Regions from separate parts of the Butyrivibrio sp. ob235 genome, predicted to be linked through region 2. Evidence: predicted binding sites of a transcription regulator. Region 2 holds the regulator's gene; each other region holds the start of a gene.
What was found. The regulator Rex, encoded in region 2, represses fermentation and respiration genes when NADH is low (regulators of the CRP and FNR family bind a similar motif). The targets are predictions, from matches to a motif close to ATTGTTAANTANTTAACAAT.
Positions count from the first base shown of each region.

Region 1 (8,051 bases), on a different contig from region 2:
ACTTCCGGCTATACTCCTTATCATTTTCATATTCGTATCAAGCACAGTAACAAACGACTGCTCCAGATACCATGCCTCCCATTCCAGGGAATCCTGAGCATCAGCAAGAGCTTTATCCGTAGATGTCTTATAGCTTACAATTACAGCTATCAAAAGAGGTATCGCAGCAGCCAGTATCATTATGCAAACCAGCTTTGTCTTGATGCTATCCTTAAAGCTGACTCTTTCAGTACTTCCGTGAGCATTTTCATTCTTTGCCATAACACGCCTCCATGATGAAATAAATCATTTGAAAGGAAATAGTTTCTCATCAAAAATTATACAACCTAAGCGTGCCTTAAAAAGTGAATTTGTGAACATTTAATCGTTTTTTAATACCAAGTTTATATATAAAAAACCTGCCACCATGAATGCTTTTCATAGTGCCAGGTTTCTTTTAACAGTTAACGATTTTTCCAAAATCAGGCTTAAGAGATGCACCTCCCACAAGACCTCCGTCAATGTCAGGCTGCGAAAACAGCTCTTTGGCATTAGCCGCATTTACAGAGCCGCCGTACTGGATGCGAACTCTCTCCGCTGTGCCTTCACTATAGATTTCAGCAATGCACTCACGTATAGCCTTGCATACCTCCTCTGCCTGTGCCGATGTGGCAGTTTCACCTGTTCCGATAGCCCAGATAGGTTCGTATGCAATTACCATCTCTTCCACATCCGAAGCAGGAACTCCTGCAAGATCAGACTTTATCTGCATTCTGATGAAATCGAGTGTGATGCCTTTATTCCTCTGCTCCAGTGTTTCGCCGCAGCACAGGATAGGTGTAAGGCCGTGTTCAAAAGCCTTCTTCACCTTTTTATTAAGTTCCTCATCTGTCTCGTGGTTATATTCACGCCTTTCCGAGTGACCGAGAATAACGTATTTCACACCAGCATCCGTAAGCATTCCCGGTGCTATTTCGCCTGTATAAGTGCCATTCTCCTCAAAGTGCATATTCTGTGCACCTATTTCTATATTTGTTCCCCTTGTGGCTGTCATTGCAGGGATAATATCAATAGCAGGCACACATAAAACGACGTCAACCTCTGTATTGTCAACCAGCGGACGCAGCTTTGCGATAAAAGCAGTCGTCTCCGCCGGTGTCATATTCATCTTCCAATTTCCGGCCACTATTCTTTTTCTAGACATTATAAATACTCCATATAAAAATGAGTTCAGTTGATGAAGCCAACTGAACTCATCTCTTATTTTTAATATATATTATGCGTTAACAATCTTACCAAAGTCGGGCTTAAGTGAAGCACCACCGATAAGACCGCCATCGATGTTGGGCTTTGAAAGAAGCTCAGCAGCGTTGCCTGCATTCATTGATCCGCCGTACTGGATACGAACTTCATCAGCTGTAGCCTGATCGTAAAGCTTAGCAACAAGCTCACGGATAAATGCACAAACTTCTTCAGCCTGGTCAGCAGTTGCTGTCTCGCCAGTTCCGATAGCCCAGATAGGCTCGTAAGCGATAACAAGCTTCTTAACCTGATCAGCTGTTACACCGCTAAGATCCCATGTGATCTGTCTCTCGATCCACTCCTTGTAAGTACCGGCCTTACGAAGTGCAAGTGACTCACCGCAGCAAAGGATAGGTGTAAGACCTGCAGCAAATGCCTTCTTAACCTTAGCATTGATAAGAATATCATTCTCGCCGAAGATGTCTCTTCTCTCGGAATGTCCCATGATAACATACTTAACGCCTGCATCTACGAGCATAGGTGCGGAAATCTCACCTGTGAAAGCACCCTTATCCTCGATGTAGAAGTTCTCAGCACCAACATTAACGTTTGTGCCCTTAACAGCCTCTACTACAGGAACGATATCAATTGCAGGAACGCAGTAAACTACGTCTACATCATCATTTTTAACTAAATCTTTAAGCTCAGCAACAAGCTTTACAGCTTCAGAAGGTGTCATGTTCATCTTCCAGTTGCCGGCAATGATTCTTCTACGTGCCATTTTAAAAAGTCTCCTTCTTTACTTATTATCTGCAGCAACAACACCGGGAAGCTCCTTACCCTCAAGGAACTCAAGTGAAGCACCGCCACCTGTTGAGATGTGGCTCATCTTGTCAGCAAAACCAAGCTGGTTAACAGCTGCTGCACTATCACCACCACCGATGATTGTTGTAGCATCTGTCTCTGCAAGAGCCTTAGCAACAGCCTTTGTACCTTCAGCAAGTACAGGGTTCTCGAATACACCCATAGGTCCGTTCCAAACAACAGTCTTTGCACTCTTTACAGCATCTGCGAAAAGCTCTCTTGTCTTCACACCGATATCAAGACCTTCCTTGTCAGAAGGAATTGCGTTGGACTCAACGATTGCTGTCTCGATATTAGGATTGTCGATAGGATCCGGGAATCCGCCTGATACAACTGTATCAACAGGAAGAAGAAGCTTCTTGCCGTTCTTCTCAGCCTTCTCCATCATTTCCTTACAATAATCAATCTTCTCGTTATCTACGAGTGAAAGACCTACTTCATAGCCCTTAGCCTTAAGGAATGTGTAAGCCATACCACCACCGATGATAAGTGTATCGCACTTCTCAAGGAGGTTATTGATAACGTTAAGCTTATCAGCAACCTTAGCGCCGCCAAGGATTGCTACGAAAGGACGAACCGGATTCTCAACGGCATTGCCGAGGAAATCGATCTCTTTCTGCATAAGGTAGCCAACTGCACAGTTGCCACCCTTCTCACGAACATACTTTGTAACAACAGCTACGGAAGCGTGTGCTCTGTGAGCAGAACCGAAAGCGTCACATACATAATCATCACAAAGATCTGCAAGCTCTTTTGCGAAAGCTTCACCTGCATCTGAAGGCTTTGTCTCTTCCTTTCCACGGAAACGTGTATTCTGAAGAAGAACTACATCACCCTCACCCATAGCCTCAACAGCAGCAGTTGCATCCGCACCTGTTACGTTGTAGTCAGCGATGAACTTAACGTCCTTGCCGAGCTTAGCTGAAAGGCTCTTAGCTACAGGAGCAAGAGACTCACCCTCGTTGGGGCCGTTCTTAACCTTACCAAGATGTGAGCAAAGGATTACCTTGCCGCCATCTGCGATAAGCTTCTTGATTGTAGGAAGTGCAGCATTGATACGTGTCTCGTCTGTGATCTCACCATTCTTGAGCGGTACGTTGAAGTCACAACGAACAAGTACTCTTCTGCCCTTTGCGCTGAAATCATCAACAGATTTCTTATTAAGTGCCATTTTTGTTTTCCTCCTGGATAAAAAATAAGAGGGCCAGGTCCATACGGACCGGACCCTCTTCTAAATCAATACGATTTCATAAGGAAGTTCGACTCTCGCTAACGCTCGATCGAACTAAGTGCGAACCAGCCGCTCGAGGAATACCTCGCGGGGTTCTTACTTAACGAACTTCTCGAAGTACTTGATTGTACGAACCATCTGAGATGTGTAAGAGTTCTCGTTGTCATACCATGAAACAACCTGAACTTCATAGAGGTCGTCACCAATCTTTGTAACCATTGTCTGAGTTGCATCGAAGAGTGAACCATATGTCATTCCAACGATATCAGAAGATACGATCTCATCCTCGTTGTAACCGAATGTCTCAGGATCAGAAGCCTTCTTCATAGCCTCGTTGATGCTCTCCTTAGTAACTTCTGTGCTGCTCTTAACTACAGCGAAAAGAAGTGTTGTGGAACCTGTCGGAACCGGTACTCTCTGAGCAGCGCCGATGAGCTTGCCGTTGAGTTCAGGAATAACAAGGCCGATAGCCTTTGCAGCACCTGTGCTGTTAGGAACGATGTTAACAGCGCCTGCACGAGCTCTTCTAAGGTCACCCTTTCTCTGAGGTCCGTCAAGGATCATCTGATCACCTGTGTAAGCATGGATTGTAGCCATGATACCGGACTGGATAGGTGCATAGTCGTTAAGAGCCTTAGCCATAGGTGCAAGGCAGTTTGTTGTACAAGAAGCTGCAGAGATGATGTTGTCATCTGCTGTAAGTGTCTCGTGGTTAACGTTATATACGATTGTAGGAAGATCATTTCCTGCAGGAGCAGAAATAACAACCTTCTTTGCACCAGCGTTGATGTGTGCCTGAGCCTTGTCCTTAGATGTGTAGAAACCTGTACACTCAAGAACAACGTCTACACCGATCTTACCCCAAGGAAGGTTATTAGCGTCAGCTTCCTTGTAAATTGTGATCTTCTTTCCGTTTACTGTGATGGAATCGTCATCGAAAGATACCTTATCAGCATACTTGTACTTACCCTGTGAAGAGTCATACTTAAGAAGGTGTGCAAGCATCTTGGGTGCTGTAAGATCGTTGATTGCTACGATCTCTGTTCCCTCGTGCTCAAACATCTGTCTGAATGCAAGACGACCGATACGGCCAAAACCATTGATTGCTACCTTTACTGCCATTTTAAGTCCTCCTAAAATGATATTAAAATTTATTTGCTGCTACTAATTCTTTACAACGTGATTGTCAAAAATTTGACAGCAAATTTATTTTATCTAACTTCTCTCAATTTTTCAAGTAATCTTTGGGCAAAAACACAGAATTATCAAAAATTTCCTTATATAGAATCAAAAATGTACGCATAATCGTTTTATCTGAACTCTTAATTGATAAAATTCTTTCTATACTCTAGAATATAGGATGTTTTTGAATAAAAAGATTTATGATTTACAAGGAGATCATTATGGGAGACACAGAAAACAACAATTTTTCAGGAATTAGTATGAAAACAATTATTATTGTAGTAATAATAGTTGGTTTACTTCTGGCATTCCTGATTCCGCTTATCGCATTTCTTTCGGTTAATCACATGAAAACCTCGGACAAGGTACTCAGCAGTACTCACGATTCCATGAAATGGGAAGCACATAATATTGAAGGCGAGTGGCAAAGGGTTATAGACGAGAATCTGGGATCCCTTGAGGCTGTTGCATTATCACCTTCCACAATTTCTTATATGGAAGATACTGCCAATGCAGAACTTGCAGACAGTGAATTATCTTATCTGCAGAGTGTTGAATCTTCTCTTTCCGAGGATTCAAAAATCATTCTTACCGGCGCTGACGGCATGCAGCTCCTTAGTACAGAAGGCGACCTTAAGGATGTCTCTGAAAGAGATTATTTCGCAAAATCCATAAGCGGAGAAAATGCCATATCCGATGTCATTGTTTCAAAATCAACAGGTGCTCTATTAGTAACCTTTGCCGTCCCGGTCAAATCCGAAAGCGGTGATATCCTGGGTATCGTTCAGAGAAACTATGATCTTTTCAATTTTCATAAGATCCTGGCAGGCCAGAATGATCACGCATTTCTTGTGGACAGCTCGGGAATGCTTGCGGCTCATTCCCAATTTGCAGCAAACGGTGACTCAGTCGAAGATTTGAGCCACGAGCTCTTCATGACTCAGGAAACAGGGGAAGGTCTTTACAGAGCCAATAACGGACAGGGCACCTGGTATAATCTCTATCATTTAAGAAACGAAGCTTCGGACTGGACCATTTGCGTGGTAAAAGAAGAAGAAAAATAATGAATTCATAACGGAGAAAAAACATGTCAAAACAATTACCGGCAGATTTTCATATGCACACACACCACTCGGGAGATTGCGACTCTCCCATGGAAGCTGTCATAGAGCAGGCTATCAAAAAGCAGCTACCCGCAATTTGTATCACAGAGCACATGGACATGGACTATCCCGATGTTCCGGACGGAATAACGGATCAGTTCGTAGTCGATACGGATGCCTATTATAAAGAGTACTCTTCTATTAAAGATAATTATGCCGATACCATTGATATTTATTTTGGAATCGAGCTTGGAATGCAGCCGCAGGTTGTGGACGCAAATCTCGAATATGCAAAGAAATATCCCTTCGACTTTATCATAGGTTCCAATCACGTATGCCACGGAAAAGATCCCTACTTTGCTTCTTTCTATGAGGGACGCACTGAAAAGGAAGCCTTTACCGAGTTTTTCGAATCAACTCTCGAGAACATAAACTTATTCGACGATTTTGATGTCCTCGGCCATCTGGACTACCTTGTACGCTACGCTCCTAATCTGAATAAGAACTACACCTACAAGGATTATTCAGATGTCATCGATGAGATCCTGAAGACTCTTATTGCAAAAGGAAAAGGACTTGATGTAAACACCAAGTCCCTTTATACAGAGCCCACTTTGGGAGATCCCAATCCCTCACGCGAAGTCCTCGCCCGCTACAAAGAGCTGGGCGGCGAGATCATAACCTTTGGTTCCGATGCGCACAAGCCCGAGAATGTCGGTCTTGGCTTCGAAACCGCTGTAGAAATCGCCAAAGCCTGCGGCTTCAGGTATTACACACTGTTCGCCAAACGTAAGGGCACGTTTATTAAGCTTTGATCATAAGGAAGTTCTGCTCTCGCTTTGCTCGCCAGAACTAAGTGCGCACCAGCAGCTCGAAATAACCTCGCTGGGTGCTTACTTAAAGAAAGCCATCTCGGCGTTGAGCTTCTCGGCAACTTCCTTGAGGGAGTCTGCTGAGGATGCCAGCGTTGTAACGGTTGCTGAAAGCTCCTGCATGGAAGCACCGGTCTCCTCTGAGGATGCAGCGTTCTCCTGCGAAATAGCGGACAGTGATGCCATAGCGTCGGCAACCACATTCTTTGCATCCACGCAGGTTCCTGCGTCAGTTTCAATACTCTTAACACTTACAACCGTTGATGAAATATCTTCTATCATAGCATTTACGCTCTGAACTGTACTGCCGAGCACTGCCTGCTGCTCGTCGTTTTGTCTCTGAACCTCTGATGCCATAGCAACCGCTGACTGAGACTCTGACAGAAGAACATCCATCTCTCTTCTGATATCATCTGCCATAGTTCTGGAATCATCAGCAAGCTTTCCGATTTCCTCAGCAACAACCGCAAAGCCTTTTCCTGCTTCGCCTGCTCTTGCTGCCTCGATGGAAGCATTAAGTGACAATAGGTTTGTCTGGGATGCAATGGATGCAATTCCCATAACCTTCTCGTTGATATTCTCAACTGCCTTACTGGTTGCACCAATCTTCTCCGTGATCTGTACGATACTCTCGCTCATACTCTCGGAACTATGCTGCAGGTCTGCAAGACTCTGCGCAGATTCTGTGCTGACTTCCTGCATTCTGCCTGCAAGATTTGCAAGATCATCCGTGCTGGTCTGAACATTGCCGGTTGCTTCGCCGATACTGCCGACATTCTCTGTTACGCTCTGAATCTCGTCAGCCTGCTGCGTTGCACCTGATGCAATTTCCTGAACCGCATTGGATACATCGTCTGCTGTCTGCGAAATCTGATTAGCAGTATCCGCCAGTTCCTCAGACGAACTGTTCACGGATATCGTCGAATCCTTAATGCTTGTAACAATTGAATTCAGTTTATCAATAACTGCATTGGTGTTATTGATGATCTCACCAAATTCATCCTCTCTTTTTGTGAACTTAGTAATCCTATGAAACTCGCCTTCTGCAAGCTTACTAACGGAATCATTAACCTCTTTAAGCGGAAGTGTAAAGGAATTGGCCATCTTAAGTGAGATGAATATCGCAATGACAATCATAGCTAGTCCAAGCCCGATGATAATATTGCATGAATTATATGTAGGTGCCATTATCACATTGTATTGCGCTGCAGTTACAATAAGCCAACCGGTCTTGGGTTCCTTTTGGAAGGACATAACATACTTTATTCCATTGTTCGCTCCAATGGTACTTCCGTTATCAGCAGACTGAGATTGTTTATAAAGACCAAATTCACTAAAATCAATAAGATTATTTGCATCAATCTCCATCGCGCAATGTCCGATAAGCTCGCCCGCCGAAGATAGTATAAAAGCCTCTTCACCCTTTGATGAATCAACATTTTCCGCAAGAAAAGAATTCAGATTATCAAGGCTATAACTTCTCATTATGGTTCCAATAACCTGCTGCCCCTGATCAAAAATAGGGGTAATAATGAAAATTGTAGCCTTTCCTGTAGTCTTGGAGGCATATACTCCTGA
Region 1 covers NZ_FOBE01000025.1:2,243-10,293, forward strand. Annotated here, with positions in the region: gene BMW61_RS15315 (methyl-accepting chemotaxis protein) at 1-261, opposite strand, end outside; gene tpiA (triose-phosphate isomerase) at 437-1,183, opposite strand; gene tpiA (triose-phosphate isomerase) at 1,256-2,002, opposite strand; gene BMW61_RS15330 (phosphoglycerate kinase) at 2,021-3,256, opposite strand; gene gap (type I glyceraldehyde-3-phosphate dehydrogenase) at 3,413-4,438, opposite strand; gene BMW61_RS15340 (cache domain-containing protein) at 4,720-5,562, shown strand; gene BMW61_RS15345 (histidinol-phosphatase HisJ family protein) at 5,586-6,416, shown strand; gene BMW61_RS15350 (methyl-accepting chemotaxis protein) at 6,495-8,051, opposite strand, start outside.
Region 1: gap (type I glyceraldehyde-3-phosphate dehydrogenase) is a predicted target of Rex. The motif match lies at 4,499-4,518, and genes of this name have one in related genera.

Region 2 (8,051 bases):
AGGTATGTCCTGCAGGTGCAGCTAAGCTTGGTCAGAAGCTTTGCAAAAAGGATGGCTCACAGGTTACTTATCCTAAACAGGAACTTCCTAATTCCAAGAAGTGGGGACCTGAAAAGTGGAATTACAATTATCGTGATGACAATAAAGTGAACTGCTATGAAACAGGTACAGCTCCCTGTAAGACAGCATGCCCCGTACATCTTTCCGTTCAGGGATATATCAAGATGGCTGCAGAAGGAAGATATGAGGATGCCCTTAAGCTTATAAAGCAGGATAATCCGCTTCCGATGATCTGTGGTGCTGTATGTAACAGACGCTGTGAGGATGCTTGTACAAGAGGTACTATCGATCAGCCTCTGGCTATCGATGAAATCAAGAAGTTCATAGCTTCTCTTGATCTTGAGAAGGATTCAAGATATGTTCCGCTTTGCGAGAAGCACGACGGCGGAATGTGGTCAGATGACTACAAGATGGCTATTATCGGGGGAGGCCCCGCAGGACTTTCCGCAGCATATTTCCTCAGAAGAGACGGTTATCCGGTAACAGTATTCGAGAAGGAAAAGAGACCAGGTGGAATGCTTATGAACGGTATTCCCAGCTATCGTCTTGAAAAAGATATCATCGAGGCCGAGATTGACGTTATGAAGCAGATGGGCGTAGAGTTCAAGTGCGGCGTTGAAGTAGGTAAGGATGTTACTATCGAGGAACTCAGGAAACAGGGGTATAAGGCATTTTTCCTTGCAATCGGATGCCAGGGCGGAAGACTTGCAGGTGTTCCCGGTGAGGACGCTGAGGGAGTTCAGACAGGTGTTGATTTCCTCAGAAAGGTTAACCTTGATCACAGTGTAAGATTAAATGGCGACACTGTTGTTGTCGGCGGTGGTAACGTAGCAATCGACGTTGCAAGAACTGCAGTAAGAGCAGGTGCTACAAAGGTGACAATGCTTTGCCTTGAGAGTGAAAAAGAAATGCCTGCCGCAAAGGATGAAGTTGAGGAAGCTAAAGAAGAAGGCATTGAAGTATTAAACGGATGGGGGCCTAAGGAAATTCTTACTGAAAACGGTAAGGTTACAGGCATAGTATTCAAAAAATGTACTTCTGTAAAGGATCCTGACGGAAGATTCAATCCTAAGTACGATGAGAACGAGACCATCACTATTAAATGTGAGAACGTTCTTCAGTCCATTGGACAGTCAATTGTATGGGGTGACCTTCTTAAGGGAACCAAGGTTGAACTTCGTCCTAACGGTGGAGTTATTGCTGATTCACTTACACTTCAGACTGCAGAGCCTGATATTTTTGCAGGCGGAGATGTATTTACAGGTCCCAGATTTGCAATTGATGCTATCGCAGGTGGTAGAGAAGCATGCGTTTCAATGAACCGTTTTGTACATCCCGGAAACAGACTTGACCTTGCAAGAGACAGAAGAGAGTTTATAGAACTTGATAAGGATGATATACTTGTTGAGAGCTTTGACAATGCTCCGCGTCAAATTCCTGGCAAAAAAGCCGGAATTGCAAAGGATACCTTTGACGATCTTCGCCTTACCCTCACAGAGGAGCAGGTAAAGAAAGAGGCAAACAGATGCCTTGGATGCGGTGCAACTACTGTTGATGAAAACAAATGTATCGGTTGCGGTCTGTGCACAACAAAATGCGAATTTGATGCAATTCATCTTAGCAGGGATATACCTGAAGCAAGTACTATGGTAAGATCAGAGGATAAGCTCAAAATGGTCGGACCGTATGCTGCGAAGCGTGCGGCCAAAATAGTAATTAACAAGGTGAAAGGTAACAAATAATTTTGGTACTAAACTGTCATGATCTTTCAAAATCCTTCGATGGTAAGGATGTTTTGAAGGGAGTATCTTTTCATATTGAGGATAACGAGAAGGCTGCGATAGTAGGAATAAACGGTGCAGGGAAGACGACGCTCATCAGAATGATTATTGGTGAGCTTACTCCCGATACCGGATCGGTTACGTTCTCAAGAGACACGACTTTTGGATATCTTGCTCAGAATCAGAACATAGACAGTGCGCACAGCATCTATGAAGAGCTTCGCGAGATGAAAAGGGATGTTATTGATCTGGAGACTGAGATACGAGCTGCGGAAGCTCAGATGGATATTCTTCGCGGCGAAGAACTTGATCTGCTCATGGAACGCTATGCTCAGATGAACCACGAATTCCAGCTTAAAAACGGTTATGCCTGGGAGAGTGAGGTCATTGGTGTAGCAAAAGGTCTCGGATTTTCTGAGGATGAATTCGATAAGAAAACATCGACGCTTTCCGGAGGGCAGAAGACCAGAGTGGCTTTGGGTAAGCTTCTTTTGCAGAGCCCGGATCTTATAATTCTCGATGAGCCTACAAACCATCTCGATATGAACTCCATAAGGTGGCTTGAGGGTTATCTTATGAATTATAAGGGTGCAGTGCTTATTGTATCCCATGACAGATACTTTCTGGATCGTATCGCCCAAAAAGTGATCGAAATAGATCAGACAAATGCTGATGTTTATATTGGAAACTATACTGCATATGCTAAAAAACGCGAGCAGATCAGAGCTGCCAAGCTGAAGGCATATCTGAATCAGCAGGCAGAAATTAAGCATCAGGAAGAAGTTATAGATAAGCTTAAACAGTTTAACCGTGAAAAGAGTATCAAACGTGCCGAGAGCAGAGAGAAGATGCTCGATAAGATAGAACGTCTTGAGAAGCCCACGGAGGTAAGGGATGATATGCGTATAACCCTTACACCTAACTGCGTGAGCGGTAATGACGTAATGCATGTTGAGAGTATTGCCAAATCCTTTGGAAATGAGCAGCTCTTTAAGGATATTTCTTTTGATATTAAGAGGGGTGAGCGTGTTGCAATTATCGGCGATAACGGAACCGGTAAGACAACAATGCTTAAAATCATTAATGGCATGGAGACTCTTGATGAAGGAGAAATCATTCTCGGTGTAAAGGTTCATGTCGGTTATTACGATCAGGAACATCAGGTTCTTCACAATGAAAAGACTCTTTTTGAAGAATTATCCGATGCATATCCGTCAATGAATAATACTGAGATCAGGAACACTCTTGCAGCGTTTCTTTTTACCGGTGATGATGTGTTTAAACGCATCGGAGATCTTTCCGGTGGAGAGAAGGGAAGGGTTTCACTTGCAAAGCTTATGCTTTCAGAAGCTAATTTCCTGATTCTCGATGAGCCTACGAACCACCTAGATATTACCAGCAAGGAAATTCTTGAGGATGCTCTTTGCGGATATGAAGGAACTGTTTTATATGTCAGCCATGACAGATATTTTATAAACAAAACAGCGACCAGAATACTTGATCTTACTCACGGATCACTGGTTAATTATATTGGTAACTACGATTACTATATGGAGCATTGTGAGGAACAGACAGCTCGTGCTATTGCTGAAAAAGGAGATAATTCCTCTTTTGGCAGAGGAATCGAGATGGATTCCGCAGATGCTGTTTCAGGTTCGGGGTTTGGCAAGCTTGCTTCAAAAGGAAGTACTTCCGATGCTGATTCCGGTTCAGGTGCAGCAGACTGGAAAGCACAAAAAGAAGAAGCAGCAAGAAAGCGTAAACAGGAAGCTGCTCTGAAAAAATGTGAAGATGAGATAGCTAAGTTGGAAGAGAGGAATGAGATAATAAATGAAGAACTCTCAGATCCTGATGTAGCGACCGATCTTGCTAAGGTTCGAAAGCTATCCGATGAACTTTCATCAAACGAAGAACGCCTTTCGGAACTCTATGATGAATGGGAAACCTTATCTGAGTAATCAAAAAAGAAGCTCTTTCAAGGACTAACTTGGAAGAACTTCTTTTTTACTTTTCTCATTTAAAACCCTTATGCAAAAGCATCAAAGGAACTACCGGGTTGACTGTAGGAATAACCTGACATATCACGTCCGTAACCTACCGTTGTGTTACCGAATTTTGAAGCAATCTGATTATATTGCTGGCTTACTTTCAGAGCTTCATCCTTGCCATCGGTACTGGCAACTTCACCGACTTTTACTTCCTGAGCATTAGGATAAACGACAGGAGCAACAGTGGCGATATCACCAACAGCCTTATGCTTGTCATACACATCCGATACAGGAGCCTGATTGGATACTGTATAATTCATAGGCCTTGCCTGGTACATATTGTAAGCACCTAATCCATCAATTGACATTCCCATATTTTTATCTCCAACTTCTAAAAAACTACATAGGAAGATATGGTTATTATAATTTCCAATTCGAAACAATTCATAAACTGGGTATTAAAGAAAAAATAAAAATGCATATTTCTGAAAACTAATTTCATCAGATATTATCTACGTTGAAACATATTTTCAAATTTGTATTAATGACAAATAAAATTATTGTAAAGTCAATTTATAAGATTGACGAAAATTTAACAGATAGTATAATTAAAATTAGCCGAATTTACAGGGTAATAAATAACATAATTTTTTCGGTGTCAGTCATGGAGGATGTATGGCGAGAAAAGAAATATCTCAGGCTGTTATCAGCCGATTGCCCCGCTATTTCAGATACTTAGGTGAACTGAAAAGTCAGGGAATAGATAGAGTTTCATCTCAGGAACTCAGCGATATTATGAAGGTTACTGCTTCACAGATCAGGCAGGATTTTAATAATTTCGGAGGCTTCGGACAACAAGGCTACGGCTATAATGTTGAGTACTTATATGAGGAAATAGGTAAGATACTCGGCCTTGACAGGGAGCATACACTTATCATTATTGGGGCAGGTCATCTTGGACAGGCTCTTTCCGGTTATAACAATTTCTTCAACAGAGGATTTATATTTAAAGGAGCTTTTGATTTAAATCCTAAGCTTCATGGTAAGAAAATACGTGATATTGAGATCAGACCTGTCGAAGAGATTGAACAGTTTGTAAAAGAAAATAAGATAGAGATTGCGGTCCTTGCAATACCTAAGGATCAGGCTGTTCCTATGGCGGATAAACTTGTAAAATGCGGCATAAAGGCTATATGGAATTTCGCACATGTTGATCTTGATCTTCCTGAGAATGTTCAGGTCGAAAATGTTCATCTGTCAGATTCGCTTATGAAACTTTCATATAGCATTGATAGATATGAAAATAATCACAACTCCAGGAAATAACAAGTGATTTAAACCGCTTGGAGGATGCCGGTATGGCTAATAACGACTATTCTGATGCTCTTGTCGGAAAGGATATTCCGATTCTTTCCAAGGATGAAAAATGGCAACAGCTTTTCCTTCTTAGTCCCAAAACTCCCAAAATAAAGGAGCTTGAGGCTGAGCTTAATAAGCTTGTGAACATACAGGAAAAGACAAGGGAAAAAATTAAGGACATAAAGAGGCTTAAGAAAAAGCTTCTCGGTGAGATTGTTGTCCTAAGAGATGATGCGGGAAAGAATCCAAAGAGGCGGAAGAAGATTGAGGCCGAAATTGATGATCATACACGCCTTATCAAGGAGTGCAATGATAAGATAGAGGAGTGCGAGGACGATATGCTCGGACTTCCCAGAGAGATTTATCAGATCGATTATCAGCTCATGATCGAGACGATGAATATCTTTTATAAAAGAATGCATGATAATACCCTCGAAATCGATGCTGTTGATGAGTGGATATCAAAAGTAAGGGTACAGCTGAAAAAGAATATTATCCGAATGCAGGAAAAAGAGCTCGAAAACTTTAATGTATATTCCTATATGCACAACATTTTCGGACCTGAAGTTATTGATCTCTTTGATCTAAAGTACGATCCTGAAAAACGACACCCTGTAATCAGACCCGGAATGACTGAACGCGATGGGATAATAGTAGAAGATGAAAAATTTACCGATAATTGATAAAAATTCAAATTATGTTGTAAGCGCTGCCGAGATGAAGCGATGTGATGCGGCTACAATCTCCGAGTTCGGAGTGCCGCAGGATGTTCTTATGGAAAGGGCGGCGCTTTCTATATGCAAATATGTAAAAAAAGCTCTTCCGGAGGGTGGTAAGGTTCTGATTCTTGCGGGAAGCGGGAATAACGGCGGTGATGGAATTGCAGCGGCCAGACTTCTTTTTCAGGATAAAATACCTGTCACGCTTGTTCTTGTTAATCACAGTCTAAGTGATAAGGCTTCAAATACAAAAAGGACTTCCGCATGTAGCTCACAGCTGAAAATAGCATTGTCCTATGGCCTTAATGTCGTGGATTTTGATCAGTCCAAACTTGGCTCTCAAATAAAAAAATGTGACGTAATAATTGATGCCATGCTGGGAATAGGCTGCTCAAGGGACCTTACGGGGGATTATTCAGCCGCGGTATGGGAAATCAATTATTCAAGAGAAGATTATGATGGGAAATTCCCACATGTTATAGCAGCTGACATACCAACAGGTATTAATTCGGATACGGGGCAGGTACATGGCTATGCAATAAGGGCAGATGAGACAGTGACCTTTGGCTTTTTGAAAATGGGGCTTGTTTTTTATCCTGGAGCTGCTCATGCAGGTGAGATACATATAGTGAATGTGGGTATCACTGAGGATGGCTTTTTGAAGGATTATCCCAAATTTAAGTATGTTGACATCCCTGATAAAAAGGAAATCCCGGTTAAGCTGCTGCCGCCAAGAAATCCTGCGGGTAATAAAGGTTCGTTTGGGAAAGTTCTTGTGGTTGCCGGAAGTAAAAAAATAAGCGGTGCATGCATAATGGCTGCTGAGAGCTGCATTCGAAGCGGTGCCGGCATGATAAAGGTTTATACAGATGAGGCAAATCTCTCGGCTATTCAGACACTTCTGCCTGAAGCCATGACGGATACTTATACCGAAGAGGGATTCAATCTTTCTGATACTATTGAATATAGCAAAAGCAAAGAAGCTCTTATTTCAGCAATCGGATGGGCGGATGCTATAATATGCGGACCGGGAATAGGAATCAATAATTCTGCAAAAGAAATCATGAAGATTATTCTTCAAAATGCTGTGCTCCCTCTTATTCTTGATGCGGATGCACTTAATATCATATCATCCGAAAAAGATATAAGAGATCTTGTTTGCGCATACAATGCAGATATTATTATGACGCCTCATCTGGCTGAGTTTTCAAGACTTAGCGGTAAGGATATACATGATTGCAGGACTTGTATCATGGATGAGACGGCAAGACTTGCAAAAGAATTTCATGCGAGTATTATATGTAAGGACGCACGAAGTGTTATTTCCGACGGAGAAAGAAATTTTATTAATATAAGCGGAAATGATGGAATGGCGACTGCAGGAAGTGGTGATGTTCTTGCAGGTCTTTTGGGTGCGCTCGTTCTTTCAGGATACAGTGATGTCTTTGAAGCTGCTGTGGCCGGTGCTTATCTGCATGGTGTAGCAGGAGATATGGCGGCAGTAAAGCACGGAAGGCAGGGTATGACGGCAAGAGATATCTCAGGAAGTCTTCGAGATATTTTTTCCGGGAATATGAGCTGTTAAGCTTTGAGTTAAAAAACAAATATTATGAAATCAGAGGCAATATGAGAAATGCTTGATGAATATTCAAGAGTATATGCAAAGGTAGACTTGGATGCGATATCCCACAATGTGGATTGTATGTATAATTCGCTTCCGAGAAATACAAAAATGCTGGCTGTAGTTAAGACAGACGGCTATGGATTTGGTGCGGTTCCGATCGCAAGGATGCTCCAAAATGATGTTTATATATGGGGATTCGCAACAGCAACTGCAGAGGAAGCCTTTGAATTAAGAGAAGCAGGCGTAAGTAAGCCTATTCTTGTTTTAGGCTACACTTTCCCTTATGCATACGAGAGAATGCTCAGAGAGAATATAAGGCCTGCGGTTTTCAGATATGACATGTTGAATCATTTGTCAGAGCGTGTAAAAAAGAGACGAGCTCAGGGCGGAAAAGAGGTTTTTCATGTGCATATTGCAGTGGACTGTGGAATGAGCAGGATTGGAATTCGCCCTGATGCTGATGGCGAGAACTTTGTAAAAACTGCTCTTGCTACAGACGGAATAGAGGTTGAGGGTATTT
Region 2 covers NZ_FOBE01000001.1:108,028-116,078, forward strand. Annotated here, with positions in the region: gene BMW61_RS00440 (FAD-dependent oxidoreductase) at 1-1,802, shown strand, start outside; gene BMW61_RS00445 (ABC-F family ATP-binding cassette domain-containing protein) at 1,805-3,799, shown strand; gene BMW61_RS00450 (hypothetical protein) at 3,868-4,203, opposite strand; gene BMW61_RS00455 (redox-sensing transcriptional repressor Rex) at 4,505-5,155, shown strand; gene BMW61_RS00460 (hypothetical protein) at 5,188-5,871, shown strand; gene BMW61_RS00465 (NAD(P)H-hydrate dehydratase) at 5,849-7,492, shown strand; gene alr (alanine racemase) at 7,541-8,051, shown strand, end outside.

Region 3 (8,051 bases), on a different contig from region 2:
GGAAGAGGAGGCTCGTAAGGCTGCTCTTGCTCAGGCTAAGAAGAATACTAAGAGTTCTTCATCCAATGATGGCGGAAGCTCTAAGAGCTACAATTCAGCTGCAAGCTACACAACACAGTCAAGTTCAATCGGATCTGCAGTTGCATCTTATGCACAGCAGTTCGTTGGTAATCCGTATGTATATGGTGGAACCAGTCTTACAAACGGTGCAGACTGCTCAGGTTTCGTTATGAGTGTATATGCTAACTTCGGTGTTAGCCTTCCTCACTCAAGTGGTGCGGACAGAAGTGTCGGCGCAGCAGTTGATGGTCTTGGAAATGCACAGCCCGGTGATATTGTATGTTACTCAGGTCACGTAGGTATCTACATTGGTGGCGGACAGATCGTACATGCTTCATCAGCTAAGACAGGTATCAAGATTTCAAACGCAAGCTACAGACAGGTTCTTTCAGTAAGAAGAATCTTCTAAAACATAAAAACAGAATTTCAAATACCGGTGGAATCATCCACCGGTATTTTTTTTGCCTTCCCTTTCCTTTGGGGCGCACGACACAAAGGAAAAAGCTTTGGCAGTAACGGCTCCGCAAAAATAGATACCGACAAAGCAATAAATGAGTTGAAGGATATACGAGCTATTGTTATATACTATATTGAGCGATGAAAGTATAGTACCTTTTGTATCGCAATATCTTTTGAGTTTGGAAAGGAATGTGGTTTCTATGTGGACACAATGCTGGCTTGATTATAAAGAAGATAAAGACCGGGTGGCCGGTTTTGATAAATATTTCGAAGGAGTGTATCTGCCATCTGAGACTGATGCGGCAGCTGCTTTTGAAGAGATAAAAAGAGCTGCGGATATCTGGTTTGGAAAAACAGTAAAAACTTCAGAAGAAGAGTCTGCGGGTATTGTTCTTAAGATTATTTCCGCAGATGAATTCCTTGGTTATGTGGAAAACGAGGGCACAGAACTTCAGAAAAAGAGTGCAGAAGATTCTGATATTTTAAGAGATTCTTATAGAATATCAAGAAGTGAGGATAAACTCGTCATAGAGGCTACAGCGAGAGAAGGACTTATCTTTGGTGCTTTTCGTCTGCTGGAGCTTATTAGACTTGGGAAGATAGATGAAGGAAGGCGCGTTACAGAGGTCCCGTCCAACCCCATCCGAATGCTTGATCACTGGGATAATATGGATGGCTCCATTGAGAGAGGATACTCAGGCAATTCATTCTTCTATGAAAAAAATGAAATAATAATAGATGACAGGACAAGAGACTATGCCCGCCTTCTTGCATCAATGGGCATAAATGCCGTTGCAATCAATAACGTCAATGTTAAGGATGCTGCTACAGAGCTCATCGGAGACAGATATATTGCGAAGGTTAAGGAGCTTTCGGATCTCTTTAATTCTTACGGCGTAAAGATGTATGTGTGTATCAATTTTGCAAGCCCTATAGATACTCCTATAGGCTCAGCTGATCCTTTAAAGCCCGAGGTTCAGGAGTGGTGGAACAAGAAGGCTAAGGAAGTGTATGAGAAGGTTCCTACGCTTGGTGGATTCCTTGTTAAAGCTGATTCTGAGGGCAGACCCGGTCCCATGACCTATGGAAGGACTCAGGCCGACGGTGCGAATATGCTCGCGAAGGCTTTGGCTCCCTTTGGTGCTACGGTCATCTGGAGATGCTTTGTTTACAACTGCCAGCAGGATTGGAGAGATCTGACTGTAGACCGCGCAAAGGCAGGATATGACTACTTTAGTCAATTGGATGGAGGCTTTGCTGATAACGTCATTTTGCAGATAAAAAACGGACCGATGGATTTCCAGGTAAGAGAACCTGTATCTCCACTTTTCGGCGGGTTATCAAAGACACGCCAGATGCTGGAGGTTCAGATTGCACAGGAGTACACCGGCCATCAGATAGATCTGTGTTATCTTATGCCCTGGTTCAAGGAGATACTCTCTTTTGATACATACCTTCCTGATGTGAAAGACTCCACTGTTGCGGGCATAATAAGCGGAAGAGCGGATAAGGCGCTTCGCGGCGGAATGGTAGCCGTAACAAATACGGGTAATGATGAGAACTGGACAGGAAATGATCTTGCAGCAGCAAACTTGTACGGCTTCGGACGCCTTGCATGGAATACGGAGCTTTCAGCTGAGGAGATTGTGGCAGAGTGGACAGCCCTTACTTATCCTATGCTTAAGGATGAAGACAAGAAGGTTATCTGCGAGCTTGAACTTGGCTCCTGGAGAACTTATGAGAATTATACATCGCCTCTTGGCATCGGCTGGATGGTAACACCTCATGACCATTATGGTCCCAGTGTCGAAGGTTATGAATATGACAGATGGGGAACCTATCACCGTGCAGACTGGCAGGGAATAGGCGTAGAGCGTGGACCTGAGGGCACTGGCTATGCACTTCAGTACAGATCTCCCAACAAGGAGAATTTCTCTAAGCCGGAGACTACCCCCGAAGAACTCTTGCTGTTTTTCCATAAGACACCCTATAAACACGTCTTAAAGTCAGGAAAAACGGTTATTCAGCATATCTACGATACACACTTTGAGGGCTACGAAGAAGCTCTTGCAATGCAGAAAAAGTGGCAGAGTCTTGAAGGTAAAGTGCCTGCACGCGTTTTTGATAATGTATCCGAGAGATTTGAGAGACAGGTCAGAAATGCACGTGAATGGTGCGACATCGTGAACAGTTACTTCTTCCGCAGATGCGGAATTCCTGATGAAAAGGGAAGAAAAATATACTAAAATCAAAAATCCCCCAGCTTTGCCGGGGGATTTATAAGTTTTCTCAAACTTCTGGCTCGATTAAGCCATATGTATTTCCTTTTCTCTTATAGACTACATTTGGCTGGTCTGTCTCGGCGTTTATGAATACGAAGAAGCTGTGTCCCAGAAGCTCCATCTGAATAGCTGCGTCCTCAACGTACATGGGCTTAAGATCAAACTTCTTTACACGCTCGATTCTGATTTCCTCATCATCGAAATCATCATTTTCAATGTATTCCTTCTTGAAATTACTGATCTCAGTCTGATGCTTGTTAACTAGTTTGCTTCTGTATTTTTTGAGCTGACGTTCTATGATCTCCTCCACAAGATCTATTGAAACGTACATGTCGTTACTGACTTGCTCGGATCTGATGATCTTACCCTTAACGGGAATGGTAACTTCGATCTTATGGCGATCCTTGTCAGCGGTTAATGTTACATTGATGTTGGTCTCCGGGGTGAAGTACTTTTCAAGCTTTCCGATTTTTTCCTCCACGGCGGATCTCAGTCCGGGTGTTACATCGATGTTTTTTCCAATAATAGTGAATTTCATGCGATCATCCCCTTTGCAGTGTATTATGGGTTAGAATTCTGTCAGACAAAATCCTAAATTTATAAACAAATTATAGCATTCTTACAATCGAATGTGCAATTTAATAAAAGATAGTTTACAAATCTTTAATTTTTGTGGATGTCGCACAAAAAATATGTTCGCTTCAAAATTGTGTAAACCTGATTTTTAATGTGGATTAATGTGGATGGTGTGGATAACTTCGTGTATAAGTCGAAAAATAGGCATTTCTATTTCAAAAATTGTGGATAACTTTTTAAGACTTTCTTAAATTTAATCCAATATTTTATATTGACTTTTCGATTTATGGGCAAATAGAACATCTTAACAAAAAATTTACAAAAAAAGAGTGTATTGTCTGTCCTTTTCCTTGCATAGAAAATCGCATGCATGCTATAATATATTCGTTGTGACAAAAAAATAACAAGCAACAAAAAATACAATTAAATGCGGACAAAATAGTCCCGAAACGGAGGTATCATCTATGGCACAGAAGGTAGTATTAGCAGGTGCTTGCAGAACTGCAATCGGTAAAATGGGCGGCGCCCTTTCAAACACACCGGCTGCAGATCTTGGTTCAATTGTTATTAAGGAAGCTCTTAACAGAGCAGGAGTTAAACCGGAGCAGGTTGACGAGGTACTTATGGGATGTGTTATCCAGGCTGGTCTTGGCCAGAACGTAGCTCGCCAGGCTTCAATCAAGGCAGGTCTTCCTGTTGAGGTACCGGCTGTTACTATCAATGTTGTTTGCGGTTCAGGTCTTAACTGCGTAAACATGGCAGCTGAGAAGATTTTATCAGGTGATGCTGATATCGTTGTTGCAGGTGGTATGGAGAACATGTCAATGGCTCCTTTCGCACTTGACAAGGCTCGTTTCGGTTATCGTATGAATAACGGCGTATTAAAGGATTGCATGGTAAATGATGCTCTTTGGGATGCATTCAATGATTACCACATGATCCAGACTGCTGATAACGTAGCAGAGCAGTGGAAGCTTACAAGAGAAGAGCTCGATGAGTTCGCACTTAACAGCCAGCAGAAGACTGAGGCAGCTCAGAAGGCAGGCAAGTTCAAGGATGAGATCGTTCCTGTAGAAGTTAAGGTTAAGAAGGACACAGTTGTATTTGATACAGATGAAGGCCCTCGTCCGGGATCTACAATGGAAGGTCTTGCAAAGCTTCGTCCTATCAACAAGGATGGCGTTACAACAGCAGGTAATGCTTCAGGTATCAACGACGGCGCAGCAGCTATCGTTGTTATGAGCGAAGAGAAGGCTAAGGAGCTCGGCGTTAAGCCTATGGCTACTTGGGTAGCAGGAGCTCTTGGCGGTGTTGATCCTTCTATCATGGGTGTTGGCCCTGTAGCAGCTACAAAGAAGGTTCTTGCTCGCACAGGTCTTACAATTGATGATATCGATATTTATGAGGCAAACGAGGCTTTCGCAGCTCAGTCTGTAGCTGTTGGAAAGGATCTTAATTTTGACCTTTCAAAGCTTAACGTTAACGGTGGTGCAATTGCACTCGGACACCCTGTTGGAGCATCAGGATGCCGTATTCTTGTTACTCTTCTTCATGAGATGCAGAGATCTGACAAGAAGCGTGGTCTTGCTACTCTTTGCATCGGTGGCGGCATGGGTTGTGCAACTATCGTTGAGAGAGACTAATTAAATGCTAAAAGGAAACGGATTTTTCCGTTTCCTTTTTATACGAAAAAAGAATTTACGGTATTTAGGCAGGCTTAAGGTTCTGCTGATATACCTAAATTATAGAAACGAACAAGGAGGCAAAGAAAATGGGATTTGTAAATGTTGAAGTTAAGGACAAAATCGCTGTTCTTACAATCAACCGTCCTGAAGCACTCAATGCTCTTAACAGCCAGGTTCTTGATGACCTTAATGCTGCTCTTGATAGCATTGATGTGAACACAGTAAGAGCTCTCGTTCTTACAGGTGCAGGCGAAAAGTCATTTGTAGCAGGTGCTGACATCGGCGAGATGAGCACTCTTACAAAGGCAGAAGGTGAAGCATTCGGTAAGAAAGGAAATGATGTTTTCAGAAAGTTGGAGACATTCCCCATTCCTACAATCGCAGCAGTTAACGGCTTTGCTCTTGGTGGCGGCTGCGAGATTTCAATGAGCTGTGATATTCGTATCTGCTCAGACAACGCTATGTTTGGTCAGCCCGAGGTTGGTCTTGGAATCACTCCCGGATTCGGCGGCACACAGAGACTTGCTCGTCTCATCGGTGCAGGTATGGCTAAGCAGCTTATCTATACAGCACGCAACATCAAGGCTGACGAGGCATACAGAATCGGTCTTGTAAATGCAGTTTATACACAGGAAGAGCTTCTTCCTGCGGCTGAGAAGATGGCAAACACAATTGCAGCACAGGCTCCTATCGCAGTTCGTGCATGCAAGAAGGCTATCAACGATGGACTTCAGCTTGATATCGATAAGGCAATTGAGCTCGAGGAGAAGATCTTCGGCGATTGCTTCGAGACAGAAGATCAGCGTGAAGGTATGGCTAACTTCCTTCGTAAGAAGGACGACCCGAAGAAGGTTAAAGTGGTTGATTTCCAGAATAAATAACTTTTAGGAGGATATATAAATGAAAGTAGCAGTAATTGGCGCAGGTACAATGGGAGCAGGTATTGCTCAGACATTTGCACAGGCAGACACAGTAGATAAGGTTTATCTTTGTGACATTAAGACAGAGTTCGCTGAGGGCGGCTTTGCTAAGATTAAGAAGAGCATCGACAAGATGGTATCTAAGGGAAAGATCGATCAGGCTAAGGCTGATGCTATCATCGGCAAGATCCAGACAGGTCTTAACGACATCTGCACAGACGCTGATCTCGTAGTTGAGGCAGCTCTTGAGGTTATGGATATCAAGAAGAACCTCTTCAAGGAACTTGAGGAGAACATCGTAAAGAATCCTGATTGCATTTTTGCATCTAACACATCATCTCTTTCAATCACAGAGATCGGTGCAGGACTTCCGAAGCCCGTTATCGGCATGCACTTCTTCAATCCCGCTCCTGTTATGAAGCTGGTTGAGGTTATCCAGGGTGCTAACACACCTGAGTCTGACGTTGAGAAGATCAAGAAAATCTCTGAGGATCTTGGCAAGACTCCCGTTCAGGTTAACGAGGCAGCTGGTTTCGTAGTAAACCGTATCCTTGTTCCTATGATCAACGAAGGTATCTTCGTATATTCAGAAGGCGTTTCCGATATCCAGGGCGTAGACACAGCTATGAAGCTTGGCTGCAACCATCCTATGGGACCCCTTGAACTCGGTGACTACATCGGACTTGATATCGTTCTTGCAATCATGGACGTTCTCTACAAGGAGACAGGTGATTCCAAGTATCGTGCTTGCCCTCTTCTTCGTAAGATGGTTCGTGGTAAGAAGCTTGGTGTTAAGACTGGTATCGGTTTCTACGATTACAGCGACGGCGGCAAGGTTCCCACTGATAAAAAGTAAAAGTAATCACTTGGCGCCGTCCTTTGGCGCCTAGTGTACTACTTTGTTCTGGCGAAGGGCTTTGCCCTGAGAGCAGAATTTTCTTAGACAACAATTCATTTAGGAGGATATTTTCATGGATTTTCAGTTAGATCAGCAACATGAAATGGCGAGAGCTCTTTTCAAAGAGTTTGCAGAAAAAGAAGTTAAGCCACACGCTATAGATGTGGATGAGACAGAGGTATTCCCTATGGAGACCGTTAAGAAGATGCAGAAGTACGGTTTCATGGGTATCCCGATTCCGAAGGAATATGGCGGACAGGGATGTGATCCTCTTACATACGCTATGTGCGTAGAGGAGCTTGCAAAGGTTTGCGGTACAACAGCAGTTATCGTTTCCGCACACACATCACTTTGCTGCGATCCTATCATGACATACGGTACAGAAGAGCAGAAGCAGAAGTACCTTGTTCCCCTTGCAAAGGGTGAGAAGCTCGGTGCTTTCGGTCTTACAGAGCCCATGGCTGGTACAGATGCTCAGGGCGTTCAGACCAAGGCTGTTCTTTCAGAAGACGGTAAAGAGTGGATCCTTGATGGTTCTAAGTGCTTCATCACAAACGGTGAGGTTGCTGACGTTTATATCATCATCGCTTACACAGATATCGTTGAGGATAAGAGAGGCAGAAAGACAAAGAAATTCTCAGCATTTATCGTTGAGAAGGGAACACCCGGGTTTACATTCGGTACTAAGGAAAACAAGATGGGTATCCGTGGATCATCCACATACGAGCTCATTTTCCAGGATTGCCACATTCCTGCTGAGAACCTTCTTGGCGCTAGAGGAAAGGGCTTCCCGATCGCTATGCACACACTTGACGGTGGACGTATCGGTATCGCTGCACAGGCTCTTGGTATTGCTGAGGGCGCTCTTGATCGTACAATTGAGTACGTTAAGGAGAGAAAGCAGTTTGGTCGTTCAATCGGTCAGTTCCAGAATACACAGTTCCAGCTTGCTAACATGGCTACACAGTGTGAAGCAGCTAAGATGCTTGTTTACGCAGCAGCAGATGCTAAGAAGAACAAGGATCGTTACTCTGTAGAAGCTGCTAAGGCTAAGCTTTTCGCTGCAGAGGTTGCTATGGATGTTACAACCAAGGCTGTTCAGCTTCACGGTGGTTATGGTTACATCAGAGAGTACGAAGTAGAGAGAATGATGCGTGATGCTAAGATCACA
Region 3 covers NZ_FOBE01000002.1:246,514-254,564, forward strand. Annotated here, with positions in the region: gene BMW61_RS03560 (C40 family peptidase) at 1-469, shown strand, start outside; gene BMW61_RS03565 (alpha-glucuronidase family glycosyl hydrolase) at 720-2,765, shown strand; gene hpf (ribosome hibernation-promoting factor, HPF/YfiA family) at 2,809-3,339, opposite strand; gene BMW61_RS03575 (acetyl-CoA C-acetyltransferase) at 3,842-5,020, shown strand; gene BMW61_RS03580 (enoyl-CoA hydratase-related protein) at 5,149-5,943, shown strand; gene BMW61_RS03585 (3-hydroxyacyl-CoA dehydrogenase family protein) at 5,963-6,838, shown strand; gene BMW61_RS03590 (acyl-CoA dehydrogenase) at 6,954-8,051, shown strand, end outside.
Region 3: BMW61_RS03575 (acetyl-CoA C-acetyltransferase) is a predicted target of Rex. The motif match lies at 3,766-3,785, and genes of this name have one in related genera.